Regions from separate parts of the Variovorax sp. GW823-FHT04B03 genome, predicted to be linked through region 2. Evidence: predicted binding sites of a transcription regulator. Region 2 holds the regulator's gene; each other region holds the start of a gene.
The links. The regulator LexA, encoded in region 2, represses DNA repair genes until DNA is damaged. The targets are predictions, from matches to a motif close to ACTGTATNNNNATACAGT.
Positions count from the first base shown of each region.

Region 1 (5,008 bases), on a different contig from region 2:
CCAGCACGAAGCCGACCACCGCGCGCACGGCCCGGCCTTCGCCGAGCACCGGCGCGAGCTGCTGGCACAGGGCGTCGGGCGAGAGCCAGTCGGCCACGCGCTGCAGGCCGCCGTGGGTGCGCGGCATGGCTTCGATGCGGCCCGCGATCGCGTCGCCCAGCCGCTGCGACACGGCCTCGCCGCGCGCCGCGACCAGGTGCTGCATCGCGCGGGCGCGGCCCCGCTGCACGCCGAGCAAAAAGTACACACCGACGAACAGCGACAGCAGCACGGCCACCAGCAGCGGCGGCGACATGATCAGCGCCAGGATGGCGCCCGCGCCACCGGCCCGCGCCGCCGGGATGCCCGGGCCCTGCAGCTGGGTCAGGTAGTAGAAGAACACGCCGCCGCCGAGAAACAGGCCGATCAGCGCGCCCTTGATGGCCGAGCCGACGAAGGCGAAGCCGGCCTTGGCGCCGGTGCGAACGAGGGACTGCGGGTGGGCGGGTTGCGACGACATGAAGGGTTCCTCCGGTTTTTCTGGAAAGCCGCCTCCTGGGAGGCCGGTCGCTGGCGATCATGCCACCGCCTTCCCGCACCATAATCGCGCCACACAACAACGAGGAGGATCGTCATGGGAACCGTCAAGTTTCAGAAACCGACCGGCGCATTCGTCGCCGCATCCTGGGCCGCGCTGATCATCGGCGCCATCGTGTACCTGCTCGGGCTGTGGAATGCCGCGATGCAGCTCAACGAGAAGGGCTACTACTTCACCATCCTCATGTACGGCCTGTTCTCGGCCGTGTCGCTGCAAAAGACGGTGCGCGACCGGCTCGAGGGCATCTCGGTCACCGGCATCTACTTCGGCCTGTGCTGGGTCTCGCTGCTGCTGTCGGTGGGCCTGCTGGCCGTGGGCCTGTTCAACGCCTCGCTGGCTGCGAGCGAGAAGGGCTTCTACGCCATGGCGTTCCTGCTGAGCCTGTTCGGCGCGGTGGCGGTGCAGAAGAACGTGCGCGACATCGCCGCGTACAAGGCCGAGAACCCGCTGGCCGACGACGTCACGGCCACCGAGTAAGCCAGCAGCCCAAGCTCAGCCCGCCTCGAGCAGGCGGCGCAGGGCCTGCAGGTCGCGCGCGATCCATCCGGCGTCGCGCGCAAAGGCCGCATCGTCCATGTGCGGCTGGCGCAGCAGCGTGAACTGCAGCTCGCACACACCCGGCGCCACGCCGATCACGCGAAACGGCAGGTAGACCTCGGGCACGCCTTCGGGCGCCACCCAGTGGTCGAGCACGCCGAACTCATTGGGCGGCGCAAAGCGCATGCGGGCCTCGCCGCTTTCGGGCGTGCGCACGATCCAGTGGTCGCCGTGCGGCACCAGCGCGCTCTTCGCGAGGCCGCTGGCCCAGTCGGGCAGCCGCTTCGGGTCGGACGCGAGCGCATAGGCGTCGCGCCATTCGCAGTGCACGCGCTGCGTGATGACGCGGGACAGGGCCGCGTCGCCTTCATTCGCCGTTGGGGTCGTCGCTTGGGTCATCGAAGTCGCTCCTGAGCACCTTGGACACGACGGCGCCCGAGAAACCGCGCGCCATCAGGAATCGCATCTGTTTCGCGCGCTCCTTCGCATCGGCGGGTGGCGCGTCGAAGCGGCGGCGCCACAGGGCCGTGGCGCGCTCGACTTCGGTCTCCTGCAAGCCGGCCACCGCCTGCGCGATGGCTTCGGGCGCGATGCCCTTGGCCTGCAGCTCCTGCTTCACGCGCAGCGCGCCCGAGCGGGCGGCACGCTGGTGCAGCACCGAGGCGACCACGCGCGGCTCGCTGATGAAGTCCTTGGCCGCCAGCTCGTCGAGCGCCTTCGCCAACGTGCCGGGCTCTTCCTCGTGCTTGGCCAGCTTGCGCTCCAGCTCCGCGCGCGAATGCTCGCGCTGGCTCAGGAGGCGCAGGGCGCGGCCTTTGAGGGAGGGGGCACTGAAGGCCATTCGGAGGTGGTGGGTCGCTCACGCGGCCCACGCACTGCGCGAAGGCCGCTTATCTCAAACTTACTCCGCCGCCTTGTCGGCCTTCGATGCCTTGGCGGGCTTCTCGGCCTTCTCGGGTTCGCTGCCGGCATCGGCCGCGAGCAGCGGAATGCCCAGCGACTCGCGCACCTTGTTCTCGATCTCGCGCGACAGGTCGGGGTTCTCGCGCAGGAATTCGCGGGCGTTGTCGCGGCCCTGGCCGATCTTCTCGCCGTTGTAGGCGTACCAGGCGCCCGACTTGTCGATGATCTTGGCGTTCACGCCCATGTCGATGATCTCGCCCTCGCGGCTGATGCCTTCGCCGAACAGGATGTCGAACTCGGCCGTCTTGAACGGGGGCGACACCTTGTTCTTCACCACCTTCACCTTGGTTTCGTTGCCGATGGCCTCGTCGCCCTTCTTGATGGTGCCGATGCGGCGGATGTCCAGGCGCACCGAGGCGTAGAACTTCAGCGCATTGCCGCCGGTGGTGGTTTCGGGCGAGCCGAACATCACGCCGATCTTCATGCGGATCTGGTTGATGAAGATGACCATGCAGTTGGTCTTCTTGATCGTGGCCGTGAGCTTGCGCAGCGCCTGGCTCATGAGGCGGGCCTGGAGACCCGGCAGCGAGTCGCCCATTTCGCCTTCGATTTCAGCCTTGGGCGTGAGCGCGGCGACCGAGTCGACCACGATCAGGTCGACGGCACCCGAGCGCACCAGCGAGTCGACGATTTCGAGCGCTTGTTCGCCGGTGTCCGGCTGGCTGATCAGCAGGTCGGACAGGTTCACGCCGAGCTTCTGGGCGTACTGCACGTCGAGGGCGTGCTCGGCGTCGACGAAGGCGCAGGTGCCGGCCTGCTTCTGCATGGAGGCGATCACCTGCAGCGTGAGCGTGGTCTTGCCCGAGGATTCCGGGCCGTAGATTTCAACGACGCGGCCACGGGGCAGGCCGCCGACGCCCAGGGCGATGTCCAGGCCCAGCGAGCCGGTGGAGACCACCTGGATGTCTTCGAGCGCCTCGCCTTCGCCCAGGCGCATGATCGTGCCCTTGCCGAACTGCTTTTCGATCTGGGCCAGCGCGGCCTGCAGGGCTTTGGCCTTTTCACTGTTGGCGACCGAGATGCTTGCGCCCTTGACGACTGCGTCCATGTGGAAATCTCCTTGAATATCAACGGTTTGTGTCGGGATTCATCCATCTGATTTTAACCACAGGCTGGATGCTTGAACAGTAGTGTAGGGGCTCATGGCGTTTCGCAAACCCACTTTAAAGTCAGTTTGCCTTACCATCTGAGGCCATGGCCGACCCCGCCTTTCCCACCGATCCCGACGCCTGGCGCCAGACCCACCTGGGCCGCCTGCTGGGCCATGCGATGCGCCGTTTCGACGAGCGCGTGCTGGCGCTCATGGCGCACGACATCGACGTGCCGCTGGCGCTGTCGAACCTGGCGGCGCGCGCCCAGGTGAGCGCGGCGCACATCCACATCACACGGCACCTGGCGCGCGAGGGCTCGCGCCTGACCGAGCTGGCCGAGCGCGCCGGCATGACCAAGCAGGCCATGGGCACGCTGGTCGACCAGTGCGAGGCCTGGGGGCTGGTCACGCGCGGGCCCGACCCGCTCGATGCGCGCGCGCGGCGCGTGCTGTTCACGGCCGACGGGCTGGCCTGGCTGGACGCCTTCCGCCGCGCCGTGACGCAGACCGAGCGCGAGTTCCGCGCCAGCGTGGGCGACGAGATCGCCACCGTGGTAACCATCGGACTCGAAGCCTATACAGCGGGCTAGACTCGCGTTGAGACAAATGTGAACTGCGCCGGCATGGCGCCTGAATCCGCCGGAGGTGGCTCATGCGAATACTGATTGCCGAAGACGACCAGGTGCTGGCCGATGCCCTGCTGCGCAGCCTGCGCACCTCGGGCGCGGCGGTCGATCATGTGGCCAACGGCTCGCAGGCCGACACCGCGCTCATGACCCACAGCGAGTTCGACCTGCTGATCCTCGACCTCGGGCTGCCCAGCCTGCACGGCATCGAGATCCTCAAGCGCCTGCGCGCGCGCGGCTCGCAGCTGCCGGTGCTGGTGCTCACGGCGGCCGACAGCGTGGAAGAGCGCGTGAAGGGCCTGGACCACGGCGCCGACGACTACATGGCCAAGCCCTTCAGCCTGCAGGAGCTCGAGGCGCGCGTGCGCGCCCTCACGCGGCGCGGCATGGGCGCCACCAGCAACGCGATCCGCCACGGCCCGCTGGTCTACGACCAGGCCGGCCGCGTGGCGACCATCGACGGCAAGATGATCGAGCTGTCGGCGCGCGAACTGGGCCTGCTCGAGGTGCTGCTGCAGCGCGCCGGCCGGCTGGTCAGCAAGGACCAGCTGGTGGACCGGCTGTGCGAATGGGGCGAAGAGGTGAGCATCAACGCCATCGAGGTCTACATCCACCGCCTGCGCAAGAAGATCGAGAAGGGACCGGTGCGCATCGCGACGGTGCGCGGGCTGGGCTACTGCCTCGAGAAGATTCCGTCCTGATGCGCCAGACCCCGCGGGCCGCCGGCACGCAGCGCCGCGCCATGCATCCAGAGGCCGGGAGGCCGGCTTGAAGCTCTTCCAGCGCGCCCAGCGCTCCCTGTTCGGCGAGATCCTCGACTGGATGCTCACGCCGCTGCTGCTGCTCGTGCCGGTGAGCATCGGCGTGACGTGGCTGGTGGCGCAGGGCATCGCCAACGCGCCCTTCGACCGCGCGCTGGAGCACAACGTGAAGGTGCTGGCCGAGCTGGTCACGGTGAAGCAGGGGCAGACGCACTTCGTGCTGTCGCAATCGGCGCGCGAGATCCTGCGCGCCGACGACGCCGGCCACATCTACTACCAGCTGCTCGACGGCCACGGCACGCTGCTGCACGGCGAGCGCGACCTGCCCCAGCCCAACGTGGACGACCCGCCCGGCACCAACGTGGTCCTGCTGCACAACAGCACGGTGCACGGCCAGCCGGTGCGCGTGGCCTCGCTGTGGATTCCCAGCGGCAGCGAAGAAGTGCCGCCCTCG
Region 1 covers NZ_JBXAIT010000005.1:603,068-608,075, forward strand. The annotation lists gene AC1RAD_RS23885 (hypothetical protein) at 1-499, opposite strand, end outside; gene yiaA (inner membrane protein YiaA) at 614-1,054, shown strand; gene AC1RAD_RS23895 (SRPBCC family protein) at 1,070-1,513, opposite strand; gene recX (recombination regulator RecX) at 1,482-1,955, opposite strand; gene recA (recombinase RecA) at 2,016-3,125, opposite strand; gene AC1RAD_RS23910 (MarR family winged helix-turn-helix transcriptional regulator) at 3,272-3,757, shown strand; gene AC1RAD_RS23915 (response regulator transcription factor) at 3,820-4,494, shown strand; gene AC1RAD_RS23920 (sensor histidine kinase) at 4,562-5,008, shown strand, end outside.
Region 1: a site for LexA is predicted at 3,189-3,206, ahead of recA (recombinase RecA). Genes of this name have one in related genera too.

Region 2 (5,008 bases):
GCACCAGCATGCCGGCGCAGGCCGCGGCCTGGGGCGTGAAGATGGCGGGCGCGATCACCGTCAGCATGCGCACCGGCAGCAGCGCGCCGAAGCTGGGCACGAGCGCCGCGACCACGTGCCACGCGGCGTACCAGAGCAGGGTGAGGGCCAGCAGCTTGCGGCGGTCCCAGCCAGCGACGGCGGCGGCCAGCAGCGGGGCGCCCAGGCACATCACGAAGGCGGCCGCGCTGATCAGCTGGCCGGCCGTGGCGACCTTGATGGCCAAGGAGGCGCTGATCTCATTGAGGGTGCCGGGCACGACCATCACGCCCGTGCCGATCACGAAATTGCCGGCCAGCAGCGCCCAGAGCGCGCCTCGCTGCGGCGCGGGCCGGCTCATGGGTTCACCGCCGGACCTGCAGCGCGCCGGGATTCACGATGTTCGTGGGGTTGCCCTTGATGAAGCTCACGACGTTGTCGAACGCCTGGCCGAAGTAGCTTTCGTAGCTTTCCTGCTCGACGTAGCCGATGTGCGGCGTGCAGATGCAGTTCTCGAGGCGCAGCAGCGCATGGCCCTGCAGCGGCGGTTCGCTCTCGAACACGTCGATGGCCGCCAGCCCGGGGCGGCCGCGGTTGAGCGCAGCCAGCAAGGCATCGGCCTCCACCAGCTCGGCGCGCGAGGTGTTGACGAACAGCGCCGTCGGCTTCATGCGCGAGAGGTCTTCGAGCTTGACGAGGCCCTGGGTGTCCTCGTTGAGCCGCAGGTGCACCGACAGCACGTCGGCCGCGGCAAAGAATTCGTGGCGGTTCTGTGCCACCTGGAAGCCGTCGGAGCGCGCCTTGGCGCAGCTGGCCTCGCGGCCCCAGATCACGACCTGCATGCCGAAGGCCTGTCCGTAGCGCGCCACCAGCTGGCCGATGCGGCCATAGCCCCAGATGCACAGCGTCTTGCCCTTGAGCACCGAGCCCACGCCGAAATTCGGCGGCATCGACGCCGACTTGAGGCCCGACTGCTGCCAGGCCCCGTGCTTGAGGTTGCTGATGTACTGCGGCAGGCGGCGCATGGCCGCCATGATCAGCGCCCAGGTGAGTTCGGCGGGCGCCTGCGGCGAGCCCGAGCCCTCGGCCACCGCCACACCGCGTTCGGTGCAGGCCGTGACGTCGATGTGGCCGCCGACGCGGCCGGTCTGGGAAATCAGCTTGAGCTTGGGCAGCTTCTCGATCAGCTGGCGGGAGATCTGGCTGCGCTCGCGGATGAGCACGATGACGTCCGCATCCTTGAGGCGAACCGACAGCTGACCGATGCCTTTGACCGTGTTGGTGTAGACCTTGGCGGCGTAAGCGTCCAGCTTGGCAGCGCACTGCAGCTTGCGCACGGCGTCCTGGTAGTCGTCGAGGATCACAATGTTCATGGCATGCCATTGTGCCTCGCAGCATCGGCACGTCGCACGTGTGAACGTTTGGATACCCGGCACCGGATGGCGGCCGGAAGGCCTGTTTCAGGCCGATTCCAGTGAATCCGCCGTGCGCATGAGGGGCGCACAGAGTGCGCAGGCACGGCGGGTTCGTTTGCACTTTCTCAGTGCAGGTGGCTGGGGCGGGGCGTGCCGCTGCCTGTTTCCGCGGCTTCCAATGCGGCGAGCCGGTCGAGTTCAGCGCACACGTCGGCCATGCGGCCGGAAATCACGACCCGGTTGGCGCAGCCGCGCTGCGAGCCTTGCCGGTCGACCACGCGGACCACGCGCAGCGGGCGGGCGGGCGTGGCGGCGGACGGTGACGCGGCCGGCGCCGGGCTGCCGGCGGTGCGTGCCGTGCAGGCCGGGCGAATGGCCACGTAGCGCAAGCCGGCCGCTGCGTCGCCGCTCTCACCATGCGCAGGGCGGCGGGCGGGCATCCAGCGGGTGGCCAGCGATTGCAGGGGCGACCAGAGGTCGGCGATGGCGAGGAGGGCGATTCCCATGTGAACTCCAAAAAAGTATGAGGTTGAACACAGGCAGGATTTCTTGAATCGGCCACGACAGGGTGATGGCGACTTCGCGCCATACGCCCGCCACCTGTCGCGGCCGGATGAGGTGCTGCTGCGTGTGGGCAGCAGGCCCGGGGCTACATCAGCATCGTGTTGCGGATGAGGCCGACCGCGAGGCCTTCGATCTCGAAGGGCTCGCCGGGCTGGACGATGATGGTCGGGTAGTCGGGGTTCTCGGCGTGCAGCTCGATCACCTGCTTGTTGCGCTTCAGGCGCTTCACGGTGACTTCTTCGCCCAGGCGTGCCACCACGATCTGGCCGTTGCGCGCTTCCTTCGTGGCCTGCACGGCGAGCAGGTCGCCGTCCATGATGCCGGCGTCGCGCATCGACATGCCGCGCACCTTGAGCAGGTAGTCCGGCTGGCGCTGGAACAGCGTGTTCTCGACGTAGTAGGTCTGGTCGACGTGCTCTTGCGCGAGGATGGGCGAACCTGCCGCGACGCGGCCGATGAGCGGCAGCGCGAGCTGGGCCATGCCGGGCAGCGAGAGCGAGAACTGGTTGCCTTCGCGATGGCGCGTTTCGTGGAGCGAGCGCAGCGCGTCGCCCTTGAGGCGGATGCCGCGCGACGTGCCGCTGACGAGTTCGATCACGCCCTTGCGGGCCAGGGCCTGCAGGTGCTCCTCGGCGGCGTTGGCCGACTTGAAGCCCAGCTCGTTGGCGATTTCGGCGCGCGTGGGCGGCGCACCGGTGCGTGCGATGGCGCCCTGGATCAGGTCCAGGATCTGCTGCTGGCGGGCGGTAAGCTTCACTGCGAACTGCATAGTGGTTTCCTTGCGGCACTGGCTAGATATCCAGTACCTGTATTTTTAACCAGTTTTCAAAAGTTGACAAGCCATGACTCATTCCTCTTTGTCCGGGACGCGCCGCGTGGTCGTGCTGGGCACCGGCGGCACCATTGCCGGCAAGGCCGCCAGCAGCGGCGACAACATCGGCTACACCGCCGGACAGGTGGGCGTGGCGGACCTGCTGGGCGGCATCGAGGCGCCGGCCGGCGTGGCGCTGGTGGCGGAGCAGGTCGCGCAGCTCGACAGCAAGGACATGGACGCCGACACCTGGCGCCAGTTGGCCGCGCGCTGCGCGCATTGGCTGGCGCAGCCCGATGTGGCCGGCATCGTGGTCACGCACGGCACCGACACGCTGGAAGAGACCGCCTTCTTCCTGCACGCCGTGCTGGCACCAGCCAAGCCGGTGGTGCTGACCTGCGCGATGCGCCCGGCGACGGCCCTGTCGCCCGATGGCCCGCAGAACGTGCGCGACGCGCTTGCCGTGGCCTCGACACCGGGCGCGCAGGGCGTGACGGTGGTGTGCGCGGGCACGATCCACAGCGGCCTCGATGTGCAGAAGGTGCACACCTACCGTCTCGATGCCTTCGCGTCGGGCGATGCGGGGCCGGTCGGCTATGTGGAGGAGGGCGAAGTGCGGCGCGTGCGTGCGTGGCCGCAGGGCGCGCCGTTCGATGCGGCGCGGCTGGAGGCGGTGTTGAAGCCGTGGCCCCGCGTCGAGATCGTCATGAGCCACGCGGGCGCGAGCGGTGCGATCGTGGAGGCGTTGCTGCTCCCGTCGGCTGAGCCCTTGCGCGGGCTGGTCGTGGCCACGACTGGCAACGGCACCGTGCACCATGCACTGGAAGCCGCGGCGTTGAAGGCGCAGGACGGCGGTGTCTCCGTGCTGCGCGCCACGCGCTGTGCGAACGGACGCATCCTGCCGAAACCCGGTGACGGGCTGCGGGATGCGGGCGCACTCACGCCGGTGAAGGCGCGGGTTGCGCTGGTGCTGGAACTCTTGGGAGTGGCCGCCCTCCCGGAATCGGAGGGCGGCTAGGAGAAAGAGGCTGACGAATCAGCCTCTGAATCAGCTGTTCAGTGCGGCAAGCGCGCGCTGCGTGATCTCGTCGACCGTGCCCACGCCCTGGATGGCGCGGTACTTCGGCGCGGCGGCCGGATCGGTCTTGGCCCAGGCCGAGTAGTAGTCGACCAGCGGACGGGTCTGCTGGCTGTAGACGTCGAGCCGCTTGCGTACGGTCTCTTCCTTGTCGTCTTCGCGCTGGATCAGCTCTTCACCGGTCACGTCGTCTTTGCCTTCCACCTTCGGCGGATTGAATTTGACGTGGTAGGTGCGGCCCGATGCCGGGTGCGAGCGGCGACCGCTCATGCGTTCGATGATGTCGCCGAAGGGCACGTCGATCTCGAGCACGTAGTCGAGCTTGACGCCGGCCGCCTTCATGGCGTCGGCCTGCGGAATGGTGCGCGGGAAGCCGTCGAACAGGAAACCGCCGTTGCAGTCGGGCTGCGCGATGCGTTCCTTCACGAGGTTGATGATCAGGTCGTCGCTGACCAGTGCACCCGAATCCATGATCGTCTTGGCCTGCAGCCCGAGGGGGGTGCCTGCCTTGACCGCGGCGCGCAACATGTCGCCGGTCGAGATTTGGGGGATGCCATATTTCTGGCAGATGAAGGTCGCTTGCGTGCCTTTGCCTGCTCCGGGCGCGCCCAGCAAAATAAGTCTCATGGTGTCCTCGGAAGGTTCTTAGATTTTGTGTCGCGCCCCATGCGCGCCCTCAGGCGCGCCGAGGCGGAATTGCATCGAGGATAGCATGCGTCCCCGTGACAAATTGCCGCCGTCTCCCTCGGGGCGGCCAGCAGCTCACGCAGGCGAGCCGGCCGCGAAGACGGCGCGCACGCGTGCCAGGTCTTCGGGCGTGTCGATCCCGGGGCCTGGGGCCACATCGCTGACATGCACCGCGATACGGTGTCCGTGCCACAGCGCACGCAACTGTTCGAGCGCCTCGGTGGCTTCGACAGGGGCGGGCGACAGCAACGGAAATTGCCGCACGAAGCCTGCGCGATAGCCGTAGATGCCGATGTGGCGCAGCGGTGCGGGGCTGGGCAGCACCGACGGCGCCGCACCGCCCGACGAGCCGTCGCGCCACCAGGGGATCGGCGCGCGGCTGAAATAGAGCGCATGGCCTTGCGCATCGAGCACGGCCTTCACCACGTTCGGGTT
Region 2 covers NZ_JBXAIT010000003.1:199,012-204,019, reverse strand. The annotation lists gene AC1RAD_RS14070 (MFS transporter) at 1-379, opposite strand, end outside; gene AC1RAD_RS14065 (D-2-hydroxyacid dehydrogenase family protein) at 384-1,391, opposite strand; gene AC1RAD_RS14060 (hypothetical protein) at 1,559-1,939, opposite strand; gene lexA (transcriptional repressor LexA) at 2,083-2,766, opposite strand; gene AC1RAD_RS14050 (asparaginase) at 2,840-3,826, shown strand; gene adk (adenylate kinase) at 3,857-4,513, opposite strand; gene kdsB (3-deoxy-manno-octulosonate cytidylyltransferase) at 4,649-5,008, opposite strand, start outside.

Region 3 (5,008 bases), on a different contig from region 2:
TCGGTAAAAACCCCCAGTCCCCCTAATTACTTTCGTCTACATGTGTTGCCGTGAGGCGTCGCTTCCTCTGGAGGCCCTTGCAAAGCCCCACCAATGTGGTCGGACAAACAAAAGGCCGCCCGAAGGCGGCCTGGGATGCGGGGCGCGGGGCCCGGCGTTTACATCACGCGCTTGGGCGCCACGTGATGGTGGTCCTGCAGGCGATCCTTGTGGCGGACCACCTGGCGGTCGAGCTTGTCGACCAGCTCATCAACCGCGGCGTACAGATCAGCGTGGCTCGATTCCGCGAACATGTCATTGCCCTTGACGTGAATGTTGCACTCCGCCCTTTGGCGGCGTTCCTTTTCCTTCTGCTTTTCCACCGTGAGGATCACCTTGACATCGACCACCTGGTCGAAATGTCGCGTGATCCGGTCCAGCTTGCTCGTGACGTAGGTGCGCAAGGCAGGTGTGACGTCGAGGTGATGACCGCTGATCGTCAAATTCATGAATGACCTCCTGAGAATTGACGGTTGGGGAAATGACCGCGCTCCGGGATGAAGCGTGGCCGGCGAAACAGGTGAGGTTGGGAGAGAGGGAGAGAAGAGGAAGGGAGATGGAGAAAGGGGGCGGTCGGATTCACTATGCCCAAGCTGTCACGGTATTGCAATACCGGGGCTTGCCCGAGTGACGGGCCGGTGTATTGCATGCCCTAATCCGCTATTGATTCCATAGCTGTCCCCGTGCAGTGGCATGCCGTTGCGGCACATTGGAAGCAAGTGTTTCCATGTGCAGCGCGCAGTGACCCTCCCGCCCGAAGGGCCGGCCCGTTCAGCGCCAGGCGGCGCGCATGCGGTTGCGCAGGTCGATCACCGCGGCCGGCGGCGGCACCGCGGGCGGCAACACCGGCGGCGGCGGCCAGGTCTGCAGTTCGAAGCCCGCCAGGTCGGACTCGGTGATGAAGCGGGTGCGGTTGGCGTACAGGTGCCGGTCGCCACGCGCCGCCTGCTGCGTGATGTGGAAGCGCTGCGGCATCACCAGGTGCAGGTGATCGCGGGCCCGCGTCATCGCCACGTAGAGCAGGCGCCGTTCTTCTTCCAGCTCGTGCGCGCCCTGCGCCACGTCGGCCGGCATGCAGCCGTCGACCACATTGATGACGTGCACCGAGTTCCACTCCTGGCCCTTGGCCGAATGGATGGTCGACAGGATCAGGTAGTCCTCGTCGAGCGAGGGCGGGCCGGGCCGGTCGCTGGTGGCCTCGGGCGGATCGAGCGTGAGCTCGGTGAGAAAGCGCTCGCGCGAGCCATAGCCGGCCGCCAGCCGCGCCAGCTGTTCGACGTCGGCACGCCGCACGCCCGAAGTGTCTTCGTACAGCCGCTCCAGGTGCGGCTGGTACCACTGCATCGCCACCTCCACGTCGGCCGGCCACTGCAGTGACGGCGCGCGCAAGGCGGCGTAGGCCTGGGCGAAGTCGGCCCACTGTTCACGCGCGGCCGACGGCGGCACGAAGTCGCGCACGGCCGCGGCCGGGTCGGCCGCCTGGTCCATCGCGTCGAGCAGGCGCGTGCCGGTGGCCGGGCCCACGCCCGGAATGAGCTGCGTGACCCGGAAGCCCGCCATGCGCCCGCGCGGGTTCTGCGCAAAGCGCAGCACCGCGAGCAGGTCCTTCACATGCGAGGCCTCGAGGAACTTGAGCCCGCCGAACTTGACGAACGGGATGTTGCGCCGCGCCAGTTCCAGCTCGAGCGCCGCGCTGTGCGACGAGGTGCGAAACAGCACCGCCTGCGACTTCAGCGCCAGCCCGCCTTCGCGGTGCGCGAGGATCTTGTCGGCCACCCAGCGCGCCTGCCCGGCCTCGTCGGGCACGAGCACCAGCACCGGCTTGCCGGCCGAGGGCTTGTCGGTCCACAGCGTCTTGGCGTGCCGCTCGGCGGCTTGCGCGATGACGCGGTTCGACACGTCGAGGATCGGCTGCGTCGAGCGGTAGTTGCGCTCCAGCGTGACGATGCGCGCGGCCTGCGAGAACTGCGAGGGAAAGTCGAGGATGTTGCGCACCGTGGCGCCGCGGAACGAGTAGATCGACTGCGCGTCATCGCCCACCACCGTCACGCCGCGCCCGTCGGGCTTCATCGCGCGCAGGATCTCGGCCTGCAGCAGGTTGGTGTCCTGGTACTCGTCGACCAGCACGTGGTCGAAGCGCGCGCCGACGTGCGCGGCCAGCGCGGGCTCGGCGACCATCTCGGCCCAGTAGAGCAAGAGGTCGTCGTAGTCGAGCACGTTCTGCTGCTGCTTGGCCTCGACGTAGGCGCCGAACAGCGTCTTGAGCTGGGCCTCCCACTCGGCGCACCAGGGAAAGCTGTCTTTCAGCACGGCGGCCAGCGGCGCGCGCGTGTTCACGCAGCGCGAGTAGATCGACAGGCAGGTGCCCTTGCGCGGGAAGCGGTTGACCGTGGACGACAGGCCCAGCTCATGCCGCACCAGCCCCATGAGGTCTTCGGCGTCGCCGCGGTCGTGGATGGTGAAGCTCTCGTCCAGCCCGATCTGCGCGGCGTATTCGCGCAGCAGCCGCGCGCCGATGCCGTGGAAGGTGCCGGCCCACGGCAGCGCGGGCGGGCGCTCCGACTTCAGGCCCAGCACGCGCGCCAGCACCTGGCCCGCGCGGCGCTCCATTTCCTGCGCGGCGCGGCGCGAGAAGGTGAGCAGCAGCAGCCGCTGCGGATCGACCCCGTCCGCGATGAGGTGCGCCACGCGGTGCGCCAGCGTGCTGGTCTTGCCCGAGCCGGCGCCGGCGATCACGAGCAGCGGCCGGTGGTCGGCGCCGACCGCCGCGCCCACGCCGTGCTCGACCGCCGCGCGCTGGTCGTCGTTGAGCGCGGCGAGCGCCGCGGCCAGGCGCTCGGCTTGCGTCTTCGGCGGGGTGGAAAGAACGGGGGACGCAGGGGTCTGCATGGGCACGACTTTACTGTATGTCCGTCCAGTTCGCGTGCCTTGTCGCCCTGTGGCCGGTGACATAATCGCGCCTCGCTGCAACCGGAGACTCCCCTTGGAAACCGCCCCGTCTCGGCAGCTTTCAACTCCCTGGCGACGCTGCGCGTGATGTACTGACGCCGGGTCCGCGGGAATTGAAAGCGCCCCGCCCTCGCCCATCGTTCAGTCACCCCCGGGAGTGAGCCCATGCTCAACATCTTTACGCTCGCCAACGGCCGCCTCGTCCAGGAAGAGATCGAGTCGCTCGAAGAGCTCTCCAAGTTCCAGCCGATCTGGGTCGACCTCGAGTCGCCCACGCTCGAGGAAAAGCGCTGGATCAAGCAGTACTACGGCCTCTCGATTCCCGAAGACGCGATGGACGAGGACATCGAGGAATCGGCGCGCTTCTACGAGGAAGACAACGGCGAACTGCACATCCGCTCCGACTTTTTGATCGACGACGACGAAGACCCGCGCACGGTGCGCGTCGCCTTCATCCTCAACCAGCACAACACCGACCTGCGCAGCCGCGGCGTGCTGTTCTCGATCCACGACGAAGACGTGCCCGTGTTCCGCCTCCTGCGCATGCGCGCACGCCGCGCACCGGGGCTGATCGAAGACGCCAAGGAAGTGATGCTCAAGCTCTTCGACGCCGACGCCGAATACTCGGCCGACACGCTGGAGAACATCTACGACGAGCTCGAGGTGGCGGGCAAGAAGGTGCTCTCGGGCAACGTGAGCGACGAGCTGGCCGGCGAGGTGCTGGGCGCCATCGCGCGGCAGGAAGACTTGAACGGCCGCATCCGCCGCAACGTGATGGACACGCGCCGCGCCGTGAGCTTCATGATGCGCAGCAAGATGCTCAACGCCGAGCAGTTCGAGGAGGCGCGGCAGATCCTGCGCGACATCGAATCGCTGGACAACCACACGGCCTTCCTCTTCGACAAGATCAACTTCCTGATGGATGCGACCGTCGGTTTCATCAACATCAACCAGAACAAGACCATCAAGATCTTCTCGGTGGCCAGCGTCGCGCTGCTGCCGCCCACGCTGATCGCGAGCATCTACGGCATGAACTTCAAGTTCATGCCCGAGCTCGACTGGGCCATGGGCTACCCCTACGCCATCGCGCTGATGGCCGCGAGCGCGCTGGTGCCGATGTGGTACTTCCGCCGGCGCGGCTGGCTCAAGTAGTCGCTGTACTGGGTGCTAGAGTGGCTGCCGGCAGGCAGCTGACCTGGAGAGCCCCGTGCGCAGACTTCGTTTTCTCACCAACCGCCACCGCGCGCCGTCGACGAACACCGCGCTCGGACTGCTGCTGGCCTTCAACGCCGGCGCCATCAATGCGGGCGGTTTCCTCGTGCTGCACATGTACACCTCGCACATGACCGGCTTCGCCTCGCAGCTGGCGGACGGCATGGTGCGGGGCAACCTCACGCTGCTGCTGAACGCGCTGGGCGCGATCCTGGCGTTCGTGAGCGGCGCCGCGGTCTGCGCGGTGCTGGTGAACTGGGCGCGGCAGCACCGGCTGCATGGCGTGTACGCGCTGCCGCTGCTGCTGGAGGCCGCGCTGATGTTCCCGTTCGGGCTCGCCGGAGCCATCACGCTGACCTGGGCCACGCCGTTCGCGGTGCCGCTCACGGTGCTGCTGCTGTCGTTCATCATGGGGCTGCAGAACGCCGTGGCGTCGAAGACCTCGGGCGGCAGCACGCGCACCACCCACATGACCGGCAACATCACCGACGTGGGGATCGAGCTGGGCAAGATGCTCTACTGGAACCGGCGCGCGCCGTCCACGCCGCTGCCGGTGCGCCACGACCGCAGCCGGCTGCGCCGCTGCGGCGGCCTGGTCGCCATGTTCGTGCTCGGCGGCGCCGTGGGCGCGCTGGGCTTCAAGCACGTGGGCTTCATCTGCGTCGTGCCGCTGGCCGCGCTGCTGCTGGCGCTGTCGATCCCGCCGCTGCTGCGCGACCTGCCGCAACTGCGCCGGCTCGCACCGTAGGCAGGTGCTTCAGGCCGCGTCGCGCGGCAGGGAGGCGAGCCAGGCGTCGACGAGCGCGAG
Region 3 covers NZ_JBXAIT010000001.1:306,195-311,202, reverse strand. The annotation lists gene hpf (ribosome hibernation-promoting factor, HPF/YfiA family) at 159-488, opposite strand; gene AC1RAD_RS01385 (ATP-dependent helicase) at 811-2,928, opposite strand; gene corA (magnesium/cobalt transporter CorA) at 3,154-4,140, shown strand; gene AC1RAD_RS01375 (YoaK family protein) at 4,196-4,948, shown strand; gene AC1RAD_RS01370 (5'-methylthioadenosine/adenosylhomocysteine nucleosidase) at 4,958-5,008, opposite strand, start outside.
Region 3: a site for LexA is predicted at 2,941-2,958, ahead of AC1RAD_RS01385 (ATP-dependent helicase). Genes of this name have one in related genera too.

Region 4 (5,008 bases), 360 kb from region 2:
GCCGCGCCCCTGGCAGAGGATGTCCTGCGAACGCGCGAAACGCACGATGTCCTCCACCGTGAGAAAGAACATCTCGTACTTGAGCTCGGCGATCAGCACGAGCTCTTTCTCTACCTGCGCGCGCACCTTGTCGGTAATGCCGCCCGGGTAGCGCATTGCCGCCCCTTCCCAGGTCTTGCGCACCAGCGTCTGCAAGGGTGTCTCGCTGTTTCCCACGGTTTCGAGCGGGTACTTGTAGTTGTCGCGAATCACCTTCGGATCGAACCTGCACCGCCCGGCCACCACCAGCGTGTTCGCCAGCATGTCGGGCAGATAAAGCTCTGCCAGCCGCATCCGCTGACGCAGGTGCCGCTCCGCATTCGACTCCAGCGCAAAGCCGCACTCGGCGACGGTCTTGCCCTCGCGCACGGCTGTCAACACGTCGTGCAGCGGCTTGCAGGCACGCACGTGCATGTGCACGTCGCCGGCCGCCACGAGCGGCACGCCCGTCTGCTCGCTCGCCTGCATCAGCGTGACGAACCTGAGGTCGTCGTCGAGCTCGTTGAGCATTTCCACGGCCAGCCAGAGGTTGCCCGCATACAGCGCCTTGGCAGCCAGCAGGTCTTCATGCAGCGTGGCGACATCCATCGCATCACCCGGGCTGCACTGCGGAACGAAGAGCACCTGGCAGTCCTGCAGCGAAGCCACGTCGCTGCCCTCCCAGCTCACGCGGTACTCGCCCTTGGGCAATTCGGTGTTGCGCGCAGCGGTGATGAACTCGCAGAGGTTGCCCCAGCCTTCGGTGTCGTTCGCGATCACCACGAGCTTGAAGCGCTCGAAGTGGAATTCGCTGCCGAACAGCAGGCGGAAGGCGGGGTTGCGCGGGATCGGTGGTTCATCCGGGTGCTCGCGCTCGTACGCGTCGAGCTTCGCAGGCAGATCACGCAATGCGACATAGGCACGCACGATGCCCGCCACCGAGCATTCATCGGTGATCGCCAGCGCCGAGTAGCCCAGGTGATAGGCGCGCTCCACCATGTCCTCGGGCATCGATGCGCCGCGCTGGAAGCTGAAGTTCGTGAGGCAGTGCAGCTCGGCGTAGTCGGGCAACCCCGGCACCGGCTTCTGCCGTTGCGGCAGCACATGCACCTTGGCAGGCTGGCGCTTGCGCTCTTCCTTGCCGCTCAGGTCAGGCATAGAAGCCTTGCAGGTACCAGCGCACCTCGCCCGACGAAAAGCGCGTGGCGGGCCGCTCGCGGAAGATCCACACCAGGCCGGCCTCGGGGCTTTCGGCCACGTAGTAGTCGCGCATCGCGGGCTGGCCGCCGTCTTCTTCTCCGCCCCACCAGCCGGCCTCCACGCGCTGCGGCCCGACCAGCTTGCGCAGCGGCCCGCAGTAGCACGGGCGCTCGCCGTCCATCTCGAGCCGCAAGGGCTCGGGCAGCAGCCAGGGCGGGTAGATCGCATCGGGCTGCGAGGCGGCGTCCTTGCGGGCCTTGTCGGGTGCCGGGGTTTTCTCTTTCTGCAGCGCGGGCCGCCACCGCTGCTGGCGCTCGGGCCGGTGATCGGCCTGCGCGATCGGCACCACCACCTGGTCGGCGCCGAGCCGCACGCTGAGCCGTTCGACCATCTCGTGCAGCTTGTCGCCCTTGCGGTTGTCTTCCGGCAGGAAGCTGGTGCTGGCGCCGGCCAGCGGATCGGTTTCGAGCGTGCGCAGCTTCAGCCAGCTCGCGGGCGCGGCCAGCGTGGTGAGCGCGAGTTTTTCGGACAGCAGGCGGCGCAGGTGCGCCATGTCCTGCGTGGGCTCTGCCGTGCGCACGGTGAGCTGCTGGTGCGGCGGCAGGGTCACGCCGTTGAGGCGCCGCAGGTCGAGCGTCCATTGCAGCTCGAGCGCACGCGCGCCGCGCTGGCGGGCGCGCAGCCAGATCTGCAGCGCCGAGAGCAGGCGGTTGGCCGACCACATGAGTTCGGGCCCGGTCTCGGCCAGCGCGGGCAGTTCGAGCTTCTGCTCGAACACGTCGGGCAGCGTGAGCCAGGCGTGGCTTTCGGGGCGCAGGCCCCAGGCGATGTCGAGCGCCTCGCGCAGCCCGGCACCGAAGCGCCGCGCCAGCCCGCCGCGCGGCAGCGCCGCCACCTCGCCCCAGGTGCGGCAGCCCAGGCGCGCGAGCAGGTCGAGGTGGCCCTGCGCGGCCGTCAGCGTGTCCAGCGGCAGGCCGGCCGGCACCTCGGCGGGCCGGTGCTCGTCGCGTGCGAACAGGCGCAGCCGCGCCAGCGCGATCAGGCTGGTGGCGCCCTGCGCGCCGCGCATGCGCGCGTCGGGCGCGGGGTTGAGGGCCAGCAGCTGGCGCATCAGCGGCGCGCGACCGCCCCACAGGCGTTCGCAGGCCGAGACCTCGAGCATCAGCGCCTCGTCCTGCCAGGCGACGTGCGGCGTGAACTGCAGCGCCCACCAGCCCAGGGCTTCGGGCGGGGGCATGTCGGGGGCGTCGGCTTCTTCGGACTCAGACGACCACTGCAAGGCGATCCAGTGCATCCGGGCCTCCTTTCCATGCGTCGATGCGCACCACCGTGGCCGACGGCGCGGCGGCGGCCGGCGCCACGGGCGGCTGCAGGCGCAGCTGGCGTCGCACGCGGGCGGCGGCCAGCAGCGCGCTCATGCGGGCGTTGCGCGCCGTCACCCGCACCGGCGCGGCCAGCGGCGGCCCCCGGCGCTTGAGCAGATGCAGCGCGATCTGCGCCGGGTCGTCCGGGCAGCGCTCGGCGCGCAGGCGCAGGCGCGCGGGCGAGGCCGACAGCGCCACCGACTCGGGCCGGCACACGAACAGCAGCACCTCGTGCTGCGCGGCCGCCAGCTGCAGCCGCCGCAGCTCGCCCACGCGGGCCTGCGGCAGCCAGGCGACGACGGCGGCGATCTCGGCGCAGCGCAGCGCCTGCTCGCAGGCCCACAGCCGCGCGGCCGGGGCGTCGCTGCGCACGCACATCAGCGCCTCCACCGGCAGCCCCTGCGCCGCCAGCGCGGTGCCGCAGGGTTCGTAAGGCGCGCCGACCAGCACCACCGGCCCGCCGCGCGCTTCCACGGCCTGCGCCAGCGCGGGCAGCAGCAGGCGCCAGACATGGGCCTCGGGCGTGGCCTGCAGCAGCTCCGTCATCGCGCCCACGGGCCAGCCGCCGCCGGGCAGCTCGGCGTCGAGCGCGGCATGCCCGGTGGCCACGACCTGCGCGTCGGCCAGGCCGAGTTCGTCGGCGTGCCAGACGCCGCGGCCCGCGGCGGTGGAAAAGGAGTCGAGGAAAGGGAGGCCCATGATTGCAGTTGTTAACTGTATTTTTATACAGTATTCCCCAGGTCGCAACCAGCGATCGATTTACCTGCGAAGGCCCGCGCCTTAAGATCGGTTTATTAACAATTAGTGACCATGAGACACAAAATGATTCACCTGCGGTTTCTGGCCCTCGCCGCGCTCGTCCTCGCAGGGGCGCCCGCCTCGGCCCAGCCCGCCAAGCCGCTCCTGATCGGCCAGACCTACGTGCAGACCGGCCCGCTCGCGTCGCTGTCGACCGAGCCGCTGGTGGGCATCCGTGCCATGTTCACCGCGCTGAACGCGAGCGGCGGCGTCAACGGCCGCCCGGTCGAGCTGCGCCAGCTCGACGACGCCTACGACCCCGCCAAGGGCGCCGAGAACGTCAAGACCTTCGCGCGCGACGGCGCCATCGGCGTGCTGATGCCCATCGGCACCTCGTCGGCGGTCGGCGCGCTGAAGGCGGCCAACGAGCTGAAGATTCCCGTCGTCGGCCCCTACACGGGCGCGGGCCCGGTGGTGAAGTTCAGCGAGTTCGGTTTTCCGGTGCGCATCAGCTTCGACGAGGAATACAGCCGCATCGTGAACCACCTGTTCACCATCGGCCTGTCGCGCATCGCCTTCGCGCACAACGACAACCCCGGCGCGCGCTCGGCGATGGAGAGCACGCAGAAGTTCATTGCCGAACGCGGCGACAAGATGGTCGGCAGCGTGGCCATCAAGAACGACGGCTCCGACGCGGCCGAACGCGCCGCCGAGCTGGCCAAGCTCAAGCCCAAGGCCGTGGTGCTGTCGGCCACCAACGACGTGGCGGCGAAATTCATCGCGGCCTACCGCGCGACCGGCGGCGAGACGGCCTTCTATTCGTTCTCGTTCCTGAATGGGCAAAAGCTGTTCCAGGACATCAAGAAGGACGCGGCCGGCGTGGTCATCTCGCAGGTCGTGCCCTATCCGTGGAACAGCGCGATGCCGGTGATCGCCGAGTACCAGGCGGCGATGAAGAAGATCGGCATGACCGAGTTCAGCTACGCCAGCCTGGAGGGCTACGTCACGGCCAAGGTCATGGTCGAAGGCCTGAAGCGCGCGGGCGCCAACCCCACGCCCGAGTCGCTGCAGAAGGGCCTGGAGTCATTCAAGACGCTGGACCTCGGCGGCATCGCCGTGTCGTACCGGCCCGGCGAGCACCGCGGGCTGACCTTCTCGGAACTGTCGATGCTCAAGGCCGACGGGCGCTACCTGCGCTGAGCCCTTCCGCCCGCCGGCATGGCGGGCGCAGAATTTCGTTCGTGACGCCCACCACGAACGCGCCCCTCCTCCCAGCCCTCACGCGCGCCCGGTTGTTCCGACTGGGCGCAGCCCTGTGCGCAGGTGCCGCGCTCCCCTCCTTCGCCCAGCAGCCACCCCGCAGGCCCGCGATGCAGATGACCACCCGCCCCATTCCCTCCACGAAGGAAGCCCTGCCGATCGTCGGCTGCGGCACCTGGATCGGCTTCGACCAGCGCCCCGGCACCGACGAATACAGGCGCCTGCCCGGCGTGCTCGACGCGCTCTTCGCGGCCGGCGGCACGGTGATCGACAGCTCGCCGATGTACGGCCGCTCCGAGGAAACCACCGGCGAACTGCTGGCCGCCGCGAAGCCGGGCGCCAGGCCCTTCCTCGCGACCAAGGTCTGGACCTCGGGCCGCGAAGCCGGCATCGCGCAGATGGAGCAGTCGTTCGCGCGGCTGCGCACG
Region 4 covers NZ_JBXAIT010000003.1:557,696-562,703, forward strand. The annotation lists gene AC1RAD_RS15705 (error-prone DNA polymerase) at 1-1,176, opposite strand, end outside; gene AC1RAD_RS15710 (Y-family DNA polymerase) at 1,169-2,512, opposite strand; gene imuA (translesion DNA synthesis-associated protein ImuA) at 2,481-3,281, opposite strand; gene AC1RAD_RS15720 (ABC transporter substrate-binding protein) at 3,393-4,520, shown strand; gene AC1RAD_RS15725 (aldo/keto reductase) at 4,691-5,008, shown strand, end outside.
Region 4: a site for LexA is predicted at 3,296-3,313, ahead of imuA (translesion DNA synthesis-associated protein ImuA). Genes of this name have one in related genera too.